DNA from 3 places in the Erwinia sp. E_sp_B01_1 genome. Region 1 is predicted to be linked to each of the others. Evidence: predicted binding sites of a transcription regulator. Region 1 holds the regulator's gene; each other region holds the start of a gene.

Region 1 (7,454 bases):
GGTCACGCGAATGCTGTGAGCTTTCGTCTGTACGCCATTAAACTGGATCCCCTGTTCGGATTCATAGCGCTCCACCCCTTCCAGACCATCGAAGAAATCGAAGTGCCACCATGCCCGACGGAATTCCCCATCGGTAACAACTTTCAGCCCACAGGCACGCTGCTGAGTGACCACATCACGAATGGCTTCATCTTCAATACGACGCAGCGCGACAGCATCGATCTTACCGGCCTGAAACTCTTCGCGGGCCTGTTTGATGGCCGCAGGACGCAGATAGCTGCCCACGACTTCGGCACGATACTGAGAGGTTTGTTGTTGCATGTTGTGTCACTCCTGGCACGCGCATGGGCGCATAATTTACCGGTGAAATTATCACGATTCGTTATTCTTAGACTTCTGGATGTCTAAATGTCCAGACGTAAGAGTGTCATGAGCGGGATTCAGGTGCAAACGAGGAAAATTCATCAGACATGAAGAAATTTCATGATCGAAAAAAGGCCGGGTCGGTAATTTACCCGGCCTTTGATCCAGTTGTGTCAGCCAGAACGGCTTTCACTCACTTGCGTTTCGCAAGGATTATTTCGAGAATCTGCAACATCACATGCATTATCTTCAGAACTATCAGGATGATAGCGAGAATAATCACTGTGGCATTTCTCCTGCAAGGAGAGTGCCGCACGCAGCTTATGCCTTCAGGTTCAACCCTCACCGCGCGCATCAATGTGAACAGATACAAGCAGCACTCAGGGTGGAGGCAAACAGGACAGCACCACCTGTTTCCTGCCGGGCGAAATTCTGATGCAGTGTGACAACTGCTAGGGCCACCCCGGAATATCCGAACACCTGTATATATTAACAGTAGTTTGACCACTAATGAAGCAGGAATCGTCTGTTTTGTGATCTCTTGACGGTAACACAATCCGTGATAAAATCGATCCCGTGAACAGATGCAAGCAGCACGTTCCGTCGCAGCACCAACTGCTACCGGAATGAAAAAAGCCCGATGTGATGTCGGGCTTTTTTACGTCTGAAACTTCTGTGCGTTTATGTCCTGAGTTCTGCCGCTTATCTGGCTCCGATCAGCTCCCGGGCCTGATTAACCTGCTTTTCAGATAAGGGAAGATAGCCTGCCTGTGTCACCTGCGCCTGTCCCTGAACGGATAAAACATGATGAAGAAACGCGGCGGTCAGCGGCTCCAGCGGCTTGCCTGGCGTTTTGTTGACATACAGGTACAAAAGGCGGGAATAGGGATAGCGGCCGCTGCGGATATTGTCGGGATCGGGTGGAATGACCTCACCATCCGCCAGGGAAACGGGCAGCGTTTTCACGCCGCTGAGGTGGATCCCCATGCTGGCATAGCCAATAGCATTGAGTGTGCCGGCCACCGCCTGAACTACCGCTGCTGAACCGGGATATTCGCCCACATCATTACGAAAATCCCCGTTACACAACGCCTGCTGTTTGAAAAACCCCCAGGTACCCGAAGCCGAATTGCGGCCAAACCGCTGTATCGGACGTGCGGCCCAGCCGGGTTCTTTGAGCTGTAAATCTCCCCAGCTTCGGACATCTGCAAGGGCTCCACAACGCCGGGTCACAGAGAAGATCGCATCGAGTTGCCGGGTATCCAGCTTCTGCAGCGGGTTATCCTGATTCACCACCACCACCAGCGCATCCATCGCTACCGGCACTGCCAGCGGTGGGTAACCGTAGCTCGCTTCAAAAAGTTGCCGTTCCACTGCCTGCATCGGGCGGCTCATCGCGCCCACCTGAGCAGCACCCGCAGCCAGCGCAGTTGGCGCAGTAGAGGAACCGGCGGCCTGCACCTGCACATTCACGCCAGGATATTGCCGGTTAAAACTCTCTCCCCATAACGTCATCAACGTTCCCAGCGTATCTGAGCCCACGCTGGTCAGGTTGCCGGCCAGCATGCCCTCTTTGGCGTGAGCCATCAGGCTGAAACAGGCCAGGGCAATCAGAAACAGCTTTTTCATCTCGGGTATCCGGTTCGGTCAGCGAACCGCATTTTGAGACAATTCACCGCTGACAATCAACCTCGACGGTAAAGAGAAGCTGAAACAGGTTTCCACACCAGGCCGGCTGGTGATATCAAGCCGGGTGTTATGGTGGCTCAGCGCATGCTTCACAATGGCCAGTCCCAGCCCACTTCCGCCCGTCTGGCGCGAGCGGGCTTTGTCCACGCGATAGAAGCGCTCGGTCAGGCGCGGAATATGCTCTGCGGCAATGCCTGGCCCGTTATCTTTTACCCTGAACTGCGCTCCAAGCGGGGTTTTCTGCCAGCTGATATCAATGCGGGTGCCCGGTGGCGTGTGATTGACCGAGTTATACACCAGATTGGAGATGGCACTGCGAAGCTGCTCATCGTTGCCATACACCTGCAAACCCGGCTCGGTGGTGAAGTGGATGTCGTGCCTGCCCTGGCTCAGGGTTTCTGCCTCCCGTTGCAATACCCTCAGCATCATCGGAACATCCACTTTTTCCTGAAGATCCAGCGCAGGCGCTGCTTCAATACGGGAGAGCGTCAGCAACTGCTTCACCAGCCCATCCATCCGGCGGGTCTGTTCCTGCATGGTATGCAGCGCTTTATCACGCAGTGGCCCCTCCATGACCGAGTCGTTCATCATCTCCAGATAGCCCTGCAGCACCGTCAACGGCGTGCGTAATTCATGGCTGACGTTGGCGAAGAAGTTACGGCGGGCGCCTTCCAGCTGGTGCATCTGCGTGACATCCCTGGCCACCAGCAGCCACTGCCCTTCTGAATAGGGCATCACGCGAAATTCCAGATGACGATGGCTGTTAAGCACCAGCGTCAGTGGCCGTGAAAAGTCGCGCTGACGTAAGTAGCGGGTAAATTCGGGATAGCGCAGCAGGTTAAGGATGTTCTGTCCGTTATCTTCCGGCCAGCGCAGCCCAAGCATCTGCTGGGCGAGGCCATTACACCAGAAAATGGTGCCCTCTTCCGTGGTCAGCACAACGGCATCGGGTAAGGATTCTGCGCCACTGCGAAATCGCTTGATCAGATGCCCCAGCTCACGCCGACGGCGGCGATTTCTCGCCTGCATCTGATACAGGCCATAAAACAGCGGCTCCCAGCTACCACGCCCGGCCGGAGGCGTCATGCTGCGGTCAATCCACAGCCAGTGGGATAAACGGAGTAAGTTAGCGAAATGCCAGCCCAAAACGGCCAGCACGGAAACCAGCAGGAGCCAGGGCAGATAGCCCACCAGAAGCCCCAGGATCAGGGCTGGCAGTGAGGCAAGTATCAGCTCAAACAACAATCTCTTCCAGGAGAGGCGTTCCAACACGGTAAAGACTCCAGTGCGAACGATCAGTAACGTGCAGAGAAACGATAACCTGTTCCGCGAACCGTCTGCACCATGCGATCGTGCCCGGTCAGTTCCAGCGCCTTACGCAGGCGGCGAATATGAACGTCAACGGTACGATCTTCGACGTACACGTTAGTGCCCCATACGTGATTAAGCAACTGCTCGCGGCTGTAAACACGTTCAGGGTGAGTCATAAAGAAGTGCAGCAATTTATATTCAGTTGGGCCCATCTCCAGCGGTTGGGTATCCGACATTACCCGGTGCGAGGAGGGATCAAGACTCAGCCCCTGAATTTCGATAACGTCTTCCACCGCCATCGGAGAGATGCGGCGCATCACGGCTTTGATACGCGCCACCAGCTCTTTAGGGGAGAAAGGCTTGGTAATATAGTCGTCAGCGCCCACTTCCAGCCCGCGGACGCGATCTTCTTCTTCGCCACGCGCGGTCAGCATCATGACCGGAATTTCACGGGTCATCGCTTCGCGCTTCAAATGCTTGATGAACTGAATGCCTGAGCCGCCGGGCAGCATCCAGTCAAGCAGGATCAAATCAGGCCAGGGTTCGATAAGCAAATTGACCGCACTGTCATAATCTTCCGCTTCTATGGGTTGATAGTCATTTTGCTCCAGAACGAAACACAACATCTCACGGATTGGGGCTTCATCTTCGACTACCAGAATGCGCTTTGCCATTGTTGCTCCTGCTACTGTGACGGAATGTCACTGGATTTGCGGCGTCATTATGCGTCAGTTTTATGACAGTTTTATGAAAAAAGCACGGCCTGTCCCGAGGTTTCATAACAGTTTTATTAAGGGTCGCTGAGATTGGGTCTGGGGTTTTACGCTGTGCTGTTTATAATCGTCGACTCTGCCTCGCGCCTTAAAGGGATCCCATGCGAATTATTCATACCTCCGACTGGCATCTGGGCCAATTCTTCTACACAAAAAGCCGCGCGCCGGAGCATCAGGCTTTTACAGACTGGCTGCTGGAGCAGGCTGTGGCACATCACGTGGATGCCATCATTGTTGCGGGTGACATCTTCGATACGGGATCCCCGCCCAGTTACGCGCGCGAGTTGTATAACCGTTTTGTGGTCAATCTCCAGCAGACCGGCTGCCAGCTGGTGGTGCTCGGTGGCAACCACGATTCAGTAGCCACGCTTAATGAATCCCGTGAGCTGCTCGCCTGCCTGAACACCCGAGTGATCGCCTCTGCCAGTGATGATATCAGCCAGCAGGTGCTGCTGCTGAATAAGCGTGATGGAGAACCCGGCGCGCTGCTCTGCGCTATCCCTTTTCTTCGTCCCCGCGATATCACCACCAGCCAGGCTGGCCAGTCTGGCCGTGACAAGCAGCAAAGCCTGCTGACAGCCATAACCCAGCATTACCAGCGCTGCTGGCAGGCGGCGCGGGAGATGCGGGAAAAACTCAACCTGACGCTGCCCATTATCGCCACCGGCCATCTGACCACCGTCGGCGTGACCAAAAGCGATGCGGTGCGGGATATTTATATTGGCACGCTGGACGCCTTCCCGGCGCAGGCATTTCCGCCAGCCGATTATATTGCACTGGGGCATATTCATCGTGCGCAACGTATCGGTGGCACGGAACATATCCGCTACAGCGGTTCGCCCATCCCGCTGAGTTTTGACGAGCTGGGCAAAGAGAAAAGCGTGTTCCTGGTGGATTTTGCCGATGGCAAGCTCATCCAGGTTGAGCCGCTGGCGATCCCCCTTTTCCAGCCGATGCAGATGATCAAAGGGGCGCTGGAAGAGATTGAGCAGCAGCTCGCAGCTATCCCTGCCCGTGATGATGGCAAAGTGGTCTGGCTGGATATCGAGATTTCCACCCAGTCATGGCTGAATGATCTGCAGCGACGCATTCAGGAACTGACTCAGGCTCTGCCGGTGGAAGTGGTGCTGCTTCGCCGCAGTCGGGAGCAGCGCGAAAAGGCTATAGATCGCCACAATAATGAGACCTTAAGTGAGCTCAGCGCCCAGGAAGTCTTCAGTCGCCGCCTGGCGCTGGTCGAGAACGAAAAGCCGGAAAGGCAGGCCCGGGCCACTGAACTGTTTAACCTGACGCTGGCAGAGATTGATGATGAGGCGCAAGCATGAAAATCCTGACGCTGAGGTTTAAAAACCTTAACTCGCTGAAGGGCGAATGGAAGATTGATTTTACCGCTGAGCCTTTTGCCAGCAACGGGTTGTTTGCCATCACCGGGCCAACGGGCGCGGGGAAAACCACCCTGCTGGATGCTATCTGTCTGGCGCTTTACCATGAAACATCGCGGCTGGGGAAACTCTCGCAGTCGCAGAACGATCTGATGACGCGTGACACTTCGGAGTGCCTGGCGGAAGTGGAGTTTGAAGTAAAAGGCGTCGCCTGGCGTGCCTTCTGGAGCCAGAACCGCGCCCGCGGTGCCGCCGATGGCAATCTTCAGGCACCACGGGTTGAGCTGGCGCGCTGTGATGACAATAAAATCGTGGCGGACAAGGTCAAGGACAAGCTGGATATGCTGACCACCCTGACCGGCCTGGATTTCGAACGCTTTACTAAATCCATGATGCTGTCGCAGGGGCAGTTTGCCGCTTTCCTGAATGCCGATGCCAACAGCCGTGCCGAGTTGCTGGAAGAGTTAACCGGCACGGAAATTTACGGGCGACTTTCCGCCAACGTCTTTGAACGCCATAAAAATGCCAAAGTGGCGCTGGACACGTTGCGCGCCCAGGCAGGCGGAATGGCGTTGCTGGAAAGCGGGCAGCTTCAGCAGCTTACAGCCCAGCTGGAGCAGCTGACAGAAGAAGAGCAGGCACTTACTTCACGCCATCAGCGCCAGCAAGTTTTACTGCACTGGCAGCAGCAGCATCAGCTGGCCTCGCAGGCTGTTACTGCCGCCGAAGCGGATTATCAGCAGGCAGAAACGGCCTGGCAAAAGGACCAGCCACAACTGGAGCGCCTGACGCTGGCGGAACCGGCGGAAAAACTGCGTCCGGTCTGGCAACAGCGCAACCAGTATCAGCAGGATTTGCAGCAGCTGAAAACGCAGCTTCTGCAACTTACACAGAAAAAATCCGCTACCGGACAGGCGCTTGATGAAATCACTCAGCAGCTCAAAGCCGCTGAAGATGCCCGACAGCAACATGAATCCCATCGCCAGCAGCAGGAGATGCTGATTACTGAGACGGTGCTGCCGCTGGATAACCGTATTACTTCGCTGACGCAGCAGAATGCGCAGCTGGCTAAAGAAGTGAGTGAGTACCAACATTCGTTGCATAGCCGTCAGCAATCCCTGCATGAGAATCAGCAGTTGCAGGCCAGCAAGCAGACAGAACAACAGCGGCACAGAGAATGGCAACAGGATAATCCTCATGTGGCTCGCTGGGGCGAATCCCTGCCCTTATGGCGCATGCGCTTTGAACAGCAGCAGCAAAACGAGCGGGCACTGAGCGCCCGAAAAACCCGCGCCGGGGAACAGAGAAACAGCGTTGAGCAACTGACGCAACAGCTCAGCCAGCTTGAACAGCAGGCCCGGCCACAGCAGGCGCTGCTGGATGAGGCGCAGAGGCTCTGCACGGAAGCGGAGAAAGGTCTCGCTCAGCATCTGCAGCAGCACTCTGAACAGCAGCTACAGGCTTCACTGACCCAACTGAGCCAGCACCGCCCACACCGGCAAAAGCTGGCTCTGCTCTCATCACAGTGGCACCAGTTGCAGATCCGCGCTGAACGGCAACAGGCCGCGCAGCAGCAGGGGCAGAAACAGCAGCAGGAAACTGAACAGCAGCTGGAGACATTACGCGCCAGCTGGAAAGAGAAGTATCAGCATCAACAGGATCTGGAAAAACGCTGCGAGCTTGAACAGCGGATTGCCGGACTGGAACAGCATCGTGCCCAACTTAAAGCTGGCGATCCCTGCCCGCTCTGCGGCTCCTGCGAACACCCCGCCATTGCTGATTATCAGGCGCTGGAACCTTCAGAAAACCAGCAACGCCTGCTGGTGCTGAGAAACGAGGTTGAGAAACTTAAAGATCTGGGCACCGCCAGGCGCGAACAGCTGAAAAATCTTCAGGCGCAGGCAGAGAAAGATTGTCAGGCGCAGGAGGAACTCCA
Region 2 (7,454 bases), 1.3 Mb from region 1:
CGCCGATGTTGGTCTGGCCGTACACTTCAGAAGAGGATTTCACTTCTGGCAGCATTTCACGCGGGATATCGAGGATATCCAGCATACGCTGATCCCACTCCAGCTTGTGGATGTTGAACATCATGGTACGTGAGGCGTTGGTGTAATCGGTGATATGCACCCGTCCCTGAGTCATTTTCCAGACCAGCCAGGTATCAACAGTACCGAACAGCAGTTCGCCACGTTTTGCACGGTCGCGTGCGCCCTCAACGTGGTCCAGGATCCACTTCACTTTGGTACCGGAGAAGTAAGGGTTAATCACCAGGCCAGTGGTGTGCTGGATATACTCTTCCAGACCCTCTTTTTTCAATTTTGCACAGTAGTCAGCGGTACGTGGATCCTGCCAGACGATAGCGTTATAAATGGGCTTGCCGGTCTCTTTTTCCCAGACAATGGCGGTTTCACGCTGGTTGGTGATACCGATTGCCGCAATCTCATCGGAGTTAATGTCGGCATGCGCCAGCACTTCTACCAGCGTGGAGCTTTGAGAAGCCCAGATATCCATCGGGTCATGCTCAACCCAGCCTGGCTTAGGATAGAGCTGCTGAAATTCGCGCTGGGAGACTGCAACGATGTTGGAGTCATGATCCAGGATTACCGCACGGGAGCTGGTAGTGCCCTGGTCGAGCGCGACAATGTATTTTTTTTCTGTGGTCATAATTCATTCCTGATGTGTAAAGGGTTAGCAATTACGCTTTACGCTGTTCAGCACGCGCTATGGTCTTCTCGTCTTTCTTAACCGCAGCGACGCCAGGCAAATTGCGGGCGATCAGAGAGCGGTAGCCAAATGCACCGATGCTGGCGCCAACGATCGGGCCAAAAATCGGCACGAGGAAATAAGGGATGTCGCGGCCACCTGTAAAGGCAACGTTACCCCAACCTGCAAGCAAGGCAAAGATCTTGGGTCCGAAATCACGGGCCGGGTTAAGGGCGAAGCCGGTCAGTGGGCCCATTGAACCACCGATAACCGCAATCAGCAGGCCAATCAGCAGGGGCGCCATCGGGCCGCGAGGCAAACCGTTACCGTCATCGGTCAGAGCCATAATCAGACCCATCATTACGGCAGTGATCACTGCTTCAACCAGGAAAGCCTGACCAACACCGATGTGCGGATTAGGGTAGGTTGAGAAGATCCCTGCCAGGTCCAGGCTTTCTATGCTGCCACGAACCATCTGATGCGATTGTTCATAGTCAAAGAACAAATTGTAGTAGAGACCGTAAACCAGTGCTGCGGAGCAGAAAGCACCGGCAATCTGTGCCAGTATGTACGGCAACACTTTACGGCGTTCGAAATTAGCAAACAGACAAAGCGCAAGGGTTACAGCCGGATTCAGATGCGCGCCGGAGATGGCGGCACTGAGATACACTGCCATGGCTACGGCAATACCCCAGATGATACTGATTTCCCACTGACCAAAACTTGCGCCTGCCAGTTTCATGGCGGCGACACAGCCAGCACCAAAGAAGATGATGGTGGCGACACCCAGAAATTCGGCGATGCACTGCCCTTTAAGCGTGCTTGTTGCTGTCTGACTCATGATGTCGTTTCCTGAAGGCGAGGTTAAATGTTGTACAGCGTTCTGTTCTCTTTCCCTGAGCCGCCCAAATCTTTTGTAGGGCTGTTGTGAATTTATCGTTAACGAGCATAAACGAGAAATAGCGAAATCAAAAGTTGTGTGCTGTGTCATAAAAATGAGCGTTTTCGCGTCTTTTAGCTTTCCTGAAACAACATTTCAATTTTCGTTTTTGCGTTTTTTGTCCCATTTCGTTAACTCAGGCCTTACTTTGGCAGCGGGTAATGTTACAGATTCCAGGTCTATGCTGAAAATTGTTACAGACTGCACCCTGTGCGGGTTCGCTGCTGGACTTGACGGGCGCGTCTACTTACAATCGGGGAATCGTTGTTATCCGCGGAATGCTGGCTTATTCCTGATGCTCTGCGGTGGCAATATCAACGCCTTGCAATTAGGAGAGGTCATTTACAATGTCATTTGAAGTGTTTGAGAAACTGGAAGCGAAAGTACAGCAGGCGATTGATACCATCACCCTGCTGCAGATGGAAATCGAAGAACTGAAAGAACAGAATAACAACCTGAATCAACAGGTTCAGCAGGCTTCAGGCAACAGTGAGTCACTGGTGCGTGAAAACCAGCATCTGAAAGAAGAACAGCATGTCTGGCAGGAGCGTCTGCGTGCGCTGCTGGGAAAAATGGAAGAAGTCTGATTTAACGATCGGGCTGGTGGAAACGGGTGCCGATGGCACCCGTTTTTATTATTCGATATCGAGCGGGTCTTCGGAAAGGATGATGCCAGTGTTGTCGGCATAGAGATGATCGCCGGAGAAAAAGGTGACGCCACCGAAATTCACCCGGATGTCGCTCTCTCCCACGCCTTCGCCTGCAGCGCCTACTGGAATGGCGGCAATAGCCTGAATACCAATATCCAGCTCTTCCAGATCGTCAACCTGACGAACTGAACCATATACTACAATGCCTTCCCATTCGTTCTGCAACGCCAGTCTGGCCAGCGCGGCATCGATCAGGGCACGACGTACTGAACCGCCGCCGTCAACGAGCAGCACACGACCCCGCCCATTCTCCTCCAGCAGATCGTATAACAGCCCGTTATCCTCGAAACATTTTACCGTGATGATTTGCCCGCCAAACGACGTACGGCCACCGAAGTTTGAAAAGAGCGGTTCAACGACATTTACATCTTCATGATAGATGTCGCAGAGTTCAGAAGTATCATATTTCATAAGGGTTTCGTCTGTTTGCCACAGGAATACTAAGTATATCGCTTTCCCGGCGCTGTTGGCAAAATCATCAATTGTTAAAAGTTGCGATGAGTCAACTACATCACACTTAATTAAGGACCAGGCCGAGTGAGAAAAGCAGGTTTAGCAGCAGCGCTGATTTGACCGTTTTCTCCAGCATCGGGCGCATGGCAACGGCTGAGGTTTCCTGCACGATATAGCGTAACTGTTTGATTAGCAGCGGCGCTGTCAGCAAAAATAACCAGCCCGCAGAATTCAGAGAAGTCAGCAGGGCAAACAGGGCACAGCACAGCAGGGAACCCGCCAGCAGCAGAGAGTGATAACGCCTGGCGTTAATGGCGCCTAAGCGTACTGCCAGCGTGTATTTGCCACTTTGCCGGTCGCTTTCAATATCGCGCATATTATTGACGTTGAGTACGGCCACAGCCATCAGGCCGCAGGCGGTGGCAGGTAAAAACAGCATGGCAGGCAAATTATGCGCCTGGAGGTAATAGCTTCCCGTAACGCCCAGCCAGCCAAAGAAAATCAGCACCGATGCGTCGCCCAACCCCAGATAACCATAGGGTTTTTTACCCACCGTATAGGCAATGGCCGCCACGATAGCTATGGCACCCAGGGCTATAAACCCCAGAATATCGTTCAGTGACTGGCAGGCGCGGATAATCAGCGAGATGCCAGAGAAAAGGGTCAGTATCAGGGTAATCAGCAGTGCTATGCGCATCTGCTGAGGGCTGATTGCGCCTTTTTGCATACCGCGAAGGGGACCCAGACGTGCTGGCGTGTCGCTGCCTTTCAGCGCGTCACCATAATCATTGGCCAGGTTGGAGAGGATTTGTAGCAATGCGGTGGTCAGCAAGGCCAGCAAAGCGATGCCCGGACTGAAATGTCCCTGCCACCAGGCCAGGGCAGAACCGGTGATGACTGAGGCACAGGCCAGCGGAAGAGTACGGAGCCGAAGGCTTTCGATCCAGGCACGTGAAGCAGAGAGGGGAGGAGTCAGGCGAAGGTGATCCGTCATAACGGCAATGGCCTTTACTGAGGAGAGAACGTGCGGCTATTTTAGCGGCGGGCCGGCTTTATTGAATTATTCCACATCAAGGATGCTGCCTGCCCTGAGCGATTTTCTGGCATAAAAAAAGGAGGCCGGAGCCTCCTGAAGTAAGATGTTAGCGCTGTTTACAGAATAAAGCGGCTCAAATCTTCGTCCGCGACCAGCTCATCCAGATGCTTGCCAACGTACTCTGCATCAATGGTGAAGGACTGGCCGTGAAGATCGCTGGCGTCATAGGAAATATCTTCCATCAGACGCTCAAGCACCGTGTGCAGACGGCGGGCACCGATATTTTCAGCGGTCTCGTTCACCTGCCAGGCGGCGGCGGCAATCTTAGAGATGCCATCTTCGGTGAAGTCGATATCCACGCCTTCCGTTTTCATCAAGGCTTTGTACTGCACGGTAACGGAAGCGTTAGGCTCGGTCAGAATGCGTTCAAAGTCGTGGGTAGTCAGCGCCTGAAGCTCAACGCGGATCGGCAGACGACCCTGAAGTTCCGGAATCAAATCTGACGGGCTGGCAACCTGGAAAGCACCTGAGGCGATAAACAGAATATGATCGGTTTTCACCATACCGTGCTTGGTATTGACGGTGCAGCCTTCCACCAGCGGCAGCAGGTCGCGCTGTACGCCTTCGCGTGACACGTCCGGGCCGGAGCTTTCGCCACGCTTACAGACTTTGTCGATCTCATCGATAAAGACGATACCGTGCTGTTCAACCGCATCAATCGCTTCCTGCTTCAGCTCTTCAGGGTTAACCAGCTTAGCGGCTTCTTCTTCGATCAACAGCTTCATCGCGTCTTTGATCTTCAGCTTACGCGGTTTCTGCTTCTGGTTGCCCAGGTTCTGGAACATAGACTGCAACTGGTTGGTCATCTCTTCCATGCCCGGTGGGGACATGATTTCCACGCCCATTGAGGCACTGGCCAGATCGATCTCAATCTCTTTATCATCCAGCTGGCCTTCACGCAGTTTTTTACGGAAAGACTGGCGGGCAGCAGAAGGTTCAGCCTTCTCTTCGGACTGGCCCCAGTTGTTTTTAGCCGGCGGGATGAGCACATCAAGGATGCGCTCCTCTGCCATCTCTTCAGCGCGATAACGATTTTTTTCAATCGCCTGAGAGCGGACCATTTTCAGTGCAGAATCGGTCAGGTCACGGATGATGGAGTCCACTTCTTTCCCAACATAGCCCACTTCTGTGAACTTGGTCGCTTCCACTTTGATAAAGGGTGCGTTAGCCAGCTTGGCCAGACGGCGGGCAATTTCGGTTTTACCTACCCCTGTTGGACCGATCATCAGGATATTTTTTGGAGTTACTTCCTGGCGCAGCTCTTCATCGAGCTGCATACGGCGCCAGCGGTTACGCAAGGCGATCGCCACGGCGCGCTTGGCGTTATCCTGGCCAATGATAAATCTGTTCAGCTCGCTGACGATCTCGCGCGGAGTCATTTCGGACATAGTTGGGATCCTTACGCTTTAGACGGTAATTCTTCGATGGTGAGATTGTGGTTGGTATAGATGCAGATATCGCCTGCAATACCCAGCGCTTTTTCCACGATATCGCGTGCGCCGATCTCGGTGTTTTCCAACAGCGCACGGGCGGCTGCCTGTGCGTAAGGACCACCTGAACCAATGGCAATCAAATCGTTTTCAGGCTGAATAACATCGCCGTTACCGGTGATGATCAACGAGGCATTTTCATCGGCAACCGCCAGCAGCGCTTCAAGCTTGCGCAGCATGCGGTCGGTTCGCCAGTCTTTGGCCAGCTCAACGGCGGCTTTAACCAGATGACCCTGATGCATTTCCAGCTTGCGTTCAAAGAGTTCAAACAGGGTGAAGGCATCTGCAGTACCGCCAGCAAAACCGGCAATGACTTTGTCATTATAGAGACGACGAACTTTTTTGACGTTGCCTTTCATTACGGTATTGCCGAGGGTAGCCTGGCCATCACCGCCAATTACTACCTGGCCGTTGCGTCGTACACTTACAATTGTTGTCACGGGCAGACCCCTTGTTGCAGTCAGAAGGTATCCCCGCAGTTTGTCTGCGGGGCATTGATGCAACCAGATATGGGGTAGCTTTAGGGGGTTTCAACCCCCGACAGCGAGAGGAATACAATTTGAATGGCCAGAACTGCGCAGGCGTTTAAGCGTGCCGTCAGCCGAAGAGCGGGCGTTATAAGGGCCGATGACCACACGATTCCAGCCGCCGCCAGTCGTAATCCGGCTCTCAAAACCTTCAAATGCCAACTGCGCGCGAATCGACTCGGCCTGATCGGTTCCTTTGAATGAACCACACTGCACCATCCAGCGTTGAGACTTCTCCGCTTCTTTCGGTTTTGCCTCTGCTTTTGGCTGCTGAACCGTCTGGACCGGGGCCTGAGCCTGCGGCTGTTTCACTGGCTCACGTGTGACCGGCGCGGGGCGCGTAGTCTGAGGCTGTTGCTGCGTGACACGAGGTTGCTGCTGCTGCGTAACATGAGGTTGCTGCTGTTGCGGCATACGCGACTGTTGTTGCAACTGATTTTGCTGCTGCTGACGCTGCAGGGTCTGCTGACGTTGTGCAGGAGTCTGTTCATTCCACGGCACTTCATTGAGTTGCGTCGGTTGCTGACGCATATCGGACTGCATTTGTTCCAGTAGCTGACGTTGTTCATCGGTCAACTGAGTCTGGGAATGCACCTCGCCACCCGCAGAAGGTTCAACAGGCGTGGGGACGGTAATCTGACGATTTTCAAGCTCTTTGATGTAGCGCCAGCGCTCTTCCGGCTTTGGCGGCAGGCCGTTTCCGGCGGCTTTATGATCGGGAATAACCGGGATTTCTTCTTTTTTATGATGGGCAATAAACCACAGTCCGCCGACAAAGGTTACCAGTACGGCAACTGCAAGCACTACCATGATCTTTGAAACCCCTGAAGCCCCACCGCGCTTTTTGCTGCGACTGTTGGTCTTTTTGCGACGCGTCCCTGTCGAACGCCCGCGGCCTACATAATCTTTTTGTGCCACTATCGTTCCGCTAATAATCAATGAAAGGTGAGGCCGGACAAATAATCAGAGTTGGCGCGCCCGGCTATCAGCTCGCCATGTTACTCAAGGGCCGGAAGTTTGACCAGCGGGGATACCTCTAAGAATCTGCTGATTCTCATTTTTGCGACTGCTCTGAATGCCGTTTTTACCCGTCAGCCCTTTTCCCGCAGGGAAGGAGCCGTACTGCCACGGATTTTTAATTCAAAATCCAGCAGGCGGGAACCACTGTTTACTAATTTACCCTGCAGCTGCTCCAGCAGCAGAAGCATGGCTTCACGGCCAATATTGAACCTTGGCTGGGCGACGGTAGTTAACTGGGGATCGCTGTAGCGTGAAAGTTCAATGTCATCAAAGCCAATCAGCGAAAGATCCTTCGGGACACGAAGGCCCATAATTTTAGCCTGAGACATGGCACCCAGCGCCATTATGTCACTGTGGCAGAACAGGGCATCAGGGGGCTGGGGTAAGGCCATCAGCTGTTTCAGCGCGCGTGAACCGGCATCAAAAGTAAAGTCACCCCGCACAATATAGTGGGGATCCACGGTCATGCCGTTACGCCTTAA
Region 3 (7,454 bases), 850 kb from region 1:
TCAAACAGTGGCGCGCTGCTGCTGCCAAATAATCGCATTTTGGTAGCGTGTCATCCCTGTCACGCTACCTTCTTTCATGCCGGATCCCGCTGTTCTGGAATAACCGTAGGGTAGAAATATGAGTGCATTGCGCAGAAAGTGGCAGAGCCTGCCACGCGGCATTGTGGTGCTGATAACAACGCTGGTTATCTACGTTCCCCTGTCGTTCATCGTGATCCAAAGTTTTCTCTCCGCGCCGTTCTTTTCGCCGTCGAAAGAGTGGAGCCTGGAATCATTCGAATTTATTTTTACCGATCCTGATTTTTACCGGGCGCTGAAAAGCGGCTTTATCCTCGCGTTCGGGTTAGTGGTTATCGCTATTCCGCTCGGCGGTATTCTGGCGTTCCTGATGGTTCGTACCGATTTGCCGGGCCGACGCGTGATTGAACCCTTGATCCTGGTGCCGATTTTCGTGTCGCCGATGGTGCTGGGTTTCGGCTACGTGGTAGCCGCCGGGCCGGTAGGGTTCTTCTCTCTGTGGGCGCAATCCCTGTTTGGGTTTATCCCGTGGAATATCTACGACATGTCGAGCATTGTGGTGATTGCGGGTCTGACCCACGTCCCGCATGCCTATCTCTATATCTCCTCTGCCTTGCGCAGCGTGGGGTCAGATGTTGAAGAGGCCGCGCGTACCGCCGGGGCATCCCCCCTGCAGGTCATGACGTCCGTGAGTCTGCCGATGGTGCGCCCGTCGATGCTTTACGCCACCGTGCTGCTGTTTTTCCTTGGGCTGGAAGTGTTCGGCCTGATGCTGGTGCTTGGCGACCCTGAAGGCAACCTGGTGCTGGCGACCTATCTGTACCAGTTGACCAACAAACTCGGCACGCCTTCCTATCATCTGATGGCCGCTGTGGCGGTGGTGCTGATCTGTATCACCATCCCGCTGGTGATGCTGCAGCGCCGGCTGATGCGCACGGCTAACCGATTTGTGACGGTTAAAGGCAAAGCTTCGCAGGCCCGCGCCCTGCCGTTAGGGAAATGGCGCTGGGTGGCGGGTGGTGTAGTGGCTTTCTGGCTCACCGTCACCATTGGTGTGCCGCTGGTTGGCGTGATGCTGCGCGCATTTATCTCCAACTGGGGCGTGGGTGTCTCAATCTGGGATGAACTCTCGCTCGGTACCTTCCGGACGATCTGGGAACAGCCGAATCTGCTGCGGGCCATTGTGAACTCCATGGCAATAGGGGTGTTTGGCGGTGCGCTGGCGGTCGCCTGTTATCTGTTCATTGGCATCGCAATGCACCGTAAACCGGATAACGTTACGCGTTTCCTTGATTACAGCGTACTGGTACCCCGTGCAGTTCCCGGCCTGCTGGCGGGTCTGGCGTTCCTGTGGGTGTTCCTGTTCCTGCCGATGTGGCTTGATAACGCGCTGAAATCCGGCTGGCTGTCTGATATGGCGTGGTCGCAGTGGCTGCGTGACAATCTGGTGGTCTGGCTGCGTTCGCTGCGCAGTACCATCTTCAGCGTCTGGCTGGCCTATACCGTGGTGTGGATGGCCTACGGTTTGAGGTTGATCTCTTCGACCCTGTTACAGGTAGGGCCGGAGCTGGAAGAAGCTGCGCGGAGCACTGGCGCAACCCGTGGGCAGATCACCCGTCACGTCACCATTCCCCTGTCGCGCTATGGACTGATCGGCTCATGGCTGCTGATGTTCCTGATTTTCGAGCGCGAATATTCCACCGGTGTCTATCTGCTCTCGCCGGGTACTGAGACCATCGGGTCGATGCTGGTTTCCCTGTGGGCCGCCGGTGCGATTGATATTGTCGCGGCACTCTCCTTTATTAATATCCTGCTGGTCGTGGTCGGCCTGGGTGTTGCCCTTCGTTTTGGAGTGAAATTACATGATTGAATTATCGGTCGAGAATCTGCACTTAACCTACGGCGACAATCCGGTGTTGAAGGGGGTTTCCATGGATCTGAAGCGCGGCGAAGTGGTGTCGCTGCTTGGACCTTCCGGGAGTGGTAAAACCACCTTATTGCGTGCCGTTGCCGGGCTGGAAAAACCCACGCAGGGCGTGATTACCATCGGCAAAAACAGAGTATACGACGGCACGTCGCGGAGTGAGATCCCTGCCGAAGAACGTAATCTTGGTCTGGTGTTTCAGTCTTACGCGCTGTGGCCGCACAAAACCGTCTTTGAGAATGTGGCTTACCCGCTGAAGCTGCGCAAAGTGGCCTCCGGTGAGATTGCACAACGGGTCCAGGCTGTGCTGGAGCAGCTGGGCCTCGGCCATCTCGGTAAACGCCATCCACATCAGCTTTCCGGGGGACAGCAACAGCGCGTGGCGATTGGCCGTGCGCTGGTCTACAACCCGCCGGTGATCCTGCTGGATGAACCCTTATCGAACCTTGACGCCAAACTGCGTGAAGAAGCCCGCGTATTCCTGCGCGAGCTGATTATCAAACTGGGCCTGTCGGCGCTGATGGTCACGCACGATCAGAACGAAGCGATGGCGATTTCAGACCGTATTTTGCTGCTTAACAATGGCAAAATTGAGCAGCAGGGAACCCCGCAGGAGATGTACGGTTCGCCCAAAACGCTGTTCACCGCCGAGTTTATGGGCAGTAACAATCGTCTGCACGGTAAAGTCACCGAACTGCGCGACGGTAAAGCCCGTATCGAAGGCAAAGGCTGGGCATTGTGGGGCCAGGCGGGTGAAGGCGTTCAACAGGGGCAGGAAGGCACGGCGGTAATCCGCGTGGAGCGCGTAGTGCTGGCGGACGGCCCGGGCGAGAATCAGCTGGAACTGCCGTTGCTGACCAGCATGTACCTGGGCGATCGCTGGGAATATCTGTTCCGCACCCAGGGTGATGACTTTGTTATTCGCGCCTACGGCAACGAGGTGCGCGATCCGCAGCATTGCCATCTGGCCTTGCCAGAAAAGCATCTCTGGATATTCCCGAAAACCTGAGGGGGTGCTGACAAAAATTAACCCGGCTTTTCGGGCCGGGTTCCACTCACAAAGCCTGAGCGCAGGCCCAGGCCGAACTCCACGCCCACTGGAAGTTATAGCCGCCTAACCAGCCGGTGACGTCCACCACTTCGCCGATGAAATAGAGACCAGGTACATCCCGCGCTTCCATGGTTTTGGAAGAGAGCACGCTGGTGTCTACTCCGCCGAGAGTCACTTCCGCCGTGCGGTAGCCTTCGGTGCCGTTAGGCTGCACTCGCCACTGGTGCAGTGAAGCCACCAGTCCGGATTGCTGGCGGCTGTTCAGCTGCTTCAGGGTGCATTCTGGTACGCTGCCCAGCAGTTGCAGGCACTCCACCAGGCGACGGGGCAACACTTTTGCCAGGGTGTTCTTCAGGCTCTGGTTCGGGTGCGCCTCACGCTCTTCCGTGATAAAGCTGTCGAGGTCGCGTTCCGGCGAGAGATTGATGGTGACGAATTCGCCAGGCTGCCAGTAGCTTGAGAGTTGCAGCACTGCCGGTCCGGATAAGCCCCGGTGGGTAAACAGCAGCGCTTCCTTAAACAGCGTGCCATCTTCAGCCGTCATGACGGACGGCACGGCCACGCCGGACAAGGTCTGAAGTTGTTCCAGCAGCGGCTTGTGCAGCGTAAAAGGCACCAGCCCGGCGCGGGTAGGAAAAACCTTCAGGCCAAACTGTTCGGCAACTTTATAGCCAAACGGCGAAGCGCCCAGTCCGGGCATTGAAAGACCGCCGGAGGCGATCACCAGCTTCTCTGCCTGAACCGTGCTGCCGTTCAGCTCCAGCGTGTAACCTGCGTCGTCGCGCGCCACGCTCAGTACTTCACTTCTTAAACGCAGCGTCACTTTCCCGGCTTCACACTCTTTTAACAGCAAATCGACAACCTGCTGGGCTGAATCATCGCAAAAAAGTTGTCCCAGCGTTTTTTCATGCCAGGCAATACCGTGACGATTGATCAGATCGATAAAATCCCACTGGGTATATCGCGCCAGCGCAGATTTACAAAAATGGGGGTTTTGCGAGAGATAGGCCGCCGGTTCAGTATAGAGATTGGTAAAATTACAGCGACCGCCGCCGGACATCAGGATCTTACGGCCCGCTTTTTTGCCGTTATCCAGCAACAGAACGCGCTTGCCCCGCTGCCCCGCCTGAGCAGCACAGAACAGGCCAGCCGCACCGGCGCCAATAATGATAACGTCAAACTTTTCCACGACTCGCTCCGGGCTGCTCAGAAAAGCGGTGATTGTAGTGACAAGCCGCGTCTGATGCCAGAGTAACAAAAGTGTCAGGCTGAAACATTTTACAACCGGATGATTTTCAAGCAGAACAATCTTCTGATTTGGTCTTATTGACACAATAATGTCAAAAAAAGTCTATATTTCCCTTTCCCCGGTCGCGGTTTCTCGCTGATAATGCGCCGCGTTCATGTCCCTGAAATGGCTTAACGCTTATGTTACATCTGTTTGCTGGTCTCGATTACCATACCGGCCTGTTACTGGTGCTTGCGCTGCTCTTTGTGTTGTTCTACGAGGCCATCAACGGCTTCCATGATACGGCCAATGCGGTGGCTACTGTGATTTATACCCGAGCAATGCGATCGCAACTGGCGGTGGTAATGGCCGGGGTATTCAACTTCTTTGGTGTGCTGCTGGGTGGACTGAGCGTGGCTTACGCTATTGTTCATTTGCTTCCCACCGACCTGCTGCTCAATGTGGGATCGGCTCATGGCCTCGCCATGGTCTTCTCTATGTTGCTTGCCGCTATTATCTGGAATCTTGGCACCTGGTACTTCGGTCTGCCTGCCTCCAGCTCCCATACCCTCATCGGGGCCATTATCGGCATTGGCCTGACCAACGCACTTGTGACCGGAACCTCGGTTGTGGATGCGCTGAATATCCCCAAAATGATTGGCATCTTTTTATCGCTGGTGATCTCGCCGATTGTCGGCCTGGTGCTTGCTGGCGGACTGGTGTTTATCCTGCGTCGTTACTGGAGCGGTAACAAAAAGCGTCGCCGTATTCATATGACGCCTGCAGAGCGTGAAAAGATCGACGGCAAAAAGAAGCCGCCATTCTGGACCCGTATCGCGCTTATCGTCTCGGCAATTGGCGTGAGCTACTCGCACGGTGCGAATGATGGCCAGAAAGGTATCGGCCTGATTATGCTGGTGCTGATTGGCGTAGCCCCGGCTGGGTTTGTGGTTAACATGAACTCTTCCGGCTACGACATCACCCGTACCCGCGATGCCGTGAACCATCTGGAGCAGTATTATCAGCAGCATTCTGATTCTCTGGCCCATATCGTTCAGCAGGCACCGCCTGCCGTTCCCACGCCAGAAGAGTATAAGAGTGGCCCGAAAGAGTTCCACTGCGATGCAGCGCGTGCTCTGCCAGCCATTCAACAGGCTCAGGGGTTGCTGAACAATCTGCAAAGCTACGACAAGCTGACTGTTGATCAACGCGCGCAGATGCGTCGCCTGCTGATGTGTATCTCTGATACCGCTGACAAGGCCGCGAAACTGCCGGGCGTTAACAACGATGACAAACGTTTCCTGACCAAGCTGAAAGACGATCTGCTGAACACCGTTGAGTATGCCCCAATCTGGATTATCGTGGCCGTGGCGTTAGCGCTGTCACTGGGAACAATGGTTGGCTGGCGTCGTGTTGCGACCACCATCGGTGAGAAAATCGGTAAGAAAGGCATGACCTACGCACAGGGCATGTCCGCGCAGATGACGGCTGCCGTCTCTATCGGTGTGGCAAGCTACACCGGGATGCCGGTATCAACGACCCACGTCCTCTCCTCCTCTGTTGCCGGTACTATGCTGGTCGACGGTGGAGGCGTGCAGAGTCGCACCATCAAAAGTATCCTGTTGGCCTGGGTGTTTACCCTGCCTATTTCGATACTGTTGTCCGGTGGGCTCTACTGGATAGCGTTGCAGTTCGTCTCTTAAGCGAGGGCTGCCAAAGTAAAAGGGTGGGGCTTGTCCCCACCCTTTTTGTTTTCTGCCGGTCAGATCAGTGCCAGATAAGCAACCCAATCAGACTGACCACCACCAGCCCACAGAGCGAACTGGTCAGGATAAACTGCCCCCGCACACGCTCGCAGCGACGAATAAACTCCTCATCATGATGGTCAAGGTAACGTTGTGCCCAGATATAGCGCACCAGCCGCACCTGTTTGACCGGCTGCCCGTGCGAGGTAAAGAACCCCGCGCCATCGACATATTGATAAAGCAAAGGGTCACACCCGCGAAGCACCACTAAAAGGGCGCGCAAAGAGGAAAAGTAGCGCGCCATATTCACCAAACAGATGACACAAAGAGCCCAGAATAGCGCGATGGTGCTGATCATGATCCCCTCCCGGCAATCCATCAAAGAACATGTTCAGCGGGATACGCTGAAGATCCTGAGAACCAGCCAATAACCTCATTGAACCAGCAGAAATGGTGTTCCGAAAGACCGTTATTAGCGCATAACAGGTCGTTGTTATCAGTGTAGGAGATTTGTTTAATTTTTTCCAGCGATGTTATACGCAACCACAGGAAAAAGAGAAAAATTCACTTTGATCCCGCTCGCAAAGGGCGCGGCCTCTCAGCCCTTCTGTTAACAATTAAGACTATAATGGGGATGAAAACAATAAAGGCGCCGGGACGTTCTCTCTTCTCAGGCGCGGTACCGACCCCCGATGCATTAAACATTAGCAACAGATTTCAATGTGTTATGATGCAAAAAGACAACTTTGTCGGCGGAGAACTCTCCGCAACGAATGAAAGGAGTATCGTTATGTCTTACAAACACATTCTGATTGCAGTTGACCTTTCCCCGGAAAGTAAGCTGCTGGTTGCCAAAGCGGTGTCCATGGCCCGTCCTTACGATGCCAAAGTGTCACTGATCCACGTCGATGTGAACTATTCCGACCTGTATACCGGGTTGATCGATGTGAACCTTGGCGATATGCAAAAACGTATCTCTGAAGAAACCCACACCGCCCTGACTGACCTCTCCAACAGCGCTGGTTATCCCATTTCCGAAACCCTTAGCGGCAGCGGCGATCTGGGCCAGGTACTGGTAGACGCGATCAAAAAATACGATGTGGATTTGGTGGTTTGTGGTCACCATCAGGACTTCTGGAGCAAGCTGATGTCATCGGCTCGCCAGCTGATCAACACTGTGCACATTGATATGCTGATTGTGCCGCTGCGTGATGAAGAAGAAGAGTAACCTCGCCGGGCTACAGGGTTGAGGAAGGGGCGGAAGCGATCCCGCCCCTGCTTTTTTCCGCAGGAAAGAGGCCGAAAAGTCAGCCGCTGACCAGTGGCGGATAGATATCAAACCGGTGACTTTTGGTGACCACCGCAGACTGAGTGGCAATGCCAGCAAGCGGCGGCGCGTAGTCAGGGCGTTTAACCACTACCCGTTTTTTCGCCAGCCTTCTGGCCGGTCCCAGCAATCCATCAGCATCATTATCTGCACCTACCAGC

Evidence for each region. The regulator PhoB, encoded in region 1, activates phosphate uptake and scavenging genes when phosphate is short. The targets are predictions, from matches to a motif close to CTGTCATAAAACTGNCNNAT.
Region 2: the regulator PhoB is predicted to act here: its motif matches at 1,721-1,740, upstream of VRC33_RS21485 (MIP/aquaporin family protein).
Region 3: the regulator PhoB is predicted to act here: its motif matches at 4,320-4,339, upstream of pitA (inorganic phosphate transporter PitA).

What each region holds. Positions count from the first base shown of each region.
Region 1 is NZ_CP142208.1:1,090,407-1,097,860, reverse strand. It holds gene VRC33_RS05220 (cobalamin-independent methionine synthase II family protein) at 1-321, opposite strand, end outside; gene VRC33_RS05215 (PstS family phosphate ABC transporter substrate-binding protein) at 1,066-1,992, opposite strand; gene phoR (phosphate regulon sensor histidine kinase PhoR) at 2,011-3,324, opposite strand; gene phoB (phosphate response regulator transcription factor PhoB) at 3,348-4,037, opposite strand; gene sbcD (exonuclease subunit SbcD) at 4,238-5,461, shown strand; gene VRC33_RS05195 (AAA family ATPase) at 5,458-7,454, shown strand, end outside.
Region 2 is NZ_CP142208.1:4,624,677-4,632,130, reverse strand. It holds gene glpK (glycerol kinase GlpK) at 1-697, opposite strand, end outside; gene VRC33_RS21485 (MIP/aquaporin family protein) at 729-1,577, opposite strand; gene zapB (cell division protein ZapB) at 2,024-2,263, shown strand; gene rraA (ribonuclease E activity regulator RraA) at 2,312-2,797, opposite strand; gene VRC33_RS21470 (1,4-dihydroxy-2-naphthoate polyprenyltransferase) at 2,904-3,833, opposite strand; gene hslU (HslU--HslV peptidase ATPase subunit) at 3,992-5,323, opposite strand; gene hslV (ATP-dependent protease subunit HslV) at 5,335-5,865, opposite strand; gene ftsN (cell division protein FtsN) at 5,956-6,870, opposite strand; gene cytR (DNA-binding transcriptional regulator CytR) at 7,044-7,454, opposite strand, start outside.
Region 3 is NZ_CP142208.1:240,836-248,289, reverse strand. It holds gene VRC33_RS01110 (ABC transporter substrate-binding protein) at 1-32, shown strand, start outside; gene VRC33_RS01105 (iron ABC transporter permease) at 119-1,888, shown strand; gene VRC33_RS01100 (ABC transporter ATP-binding protein) at 1,881-2,951, shown strand; gene VRC33_RS01095 (NAD(P)/FAD-dependent oxidoreductase) at 2,998-4,182, opposite strand; gene pitA (inorganic phosphate transporter PitA) at 4,422-5,924, shown strand; gene uspB (universal stress protein UspB) at 5,989-6,324, opposite strand; gene uspA (universal stress protein UspA) at 6,757-7,194, shown strand; gene rsmJ (16S rRNA (guanine(1516)-N(2))-methyltransferase RsmJ) at 7,274-7,454, opposite strand, start outside.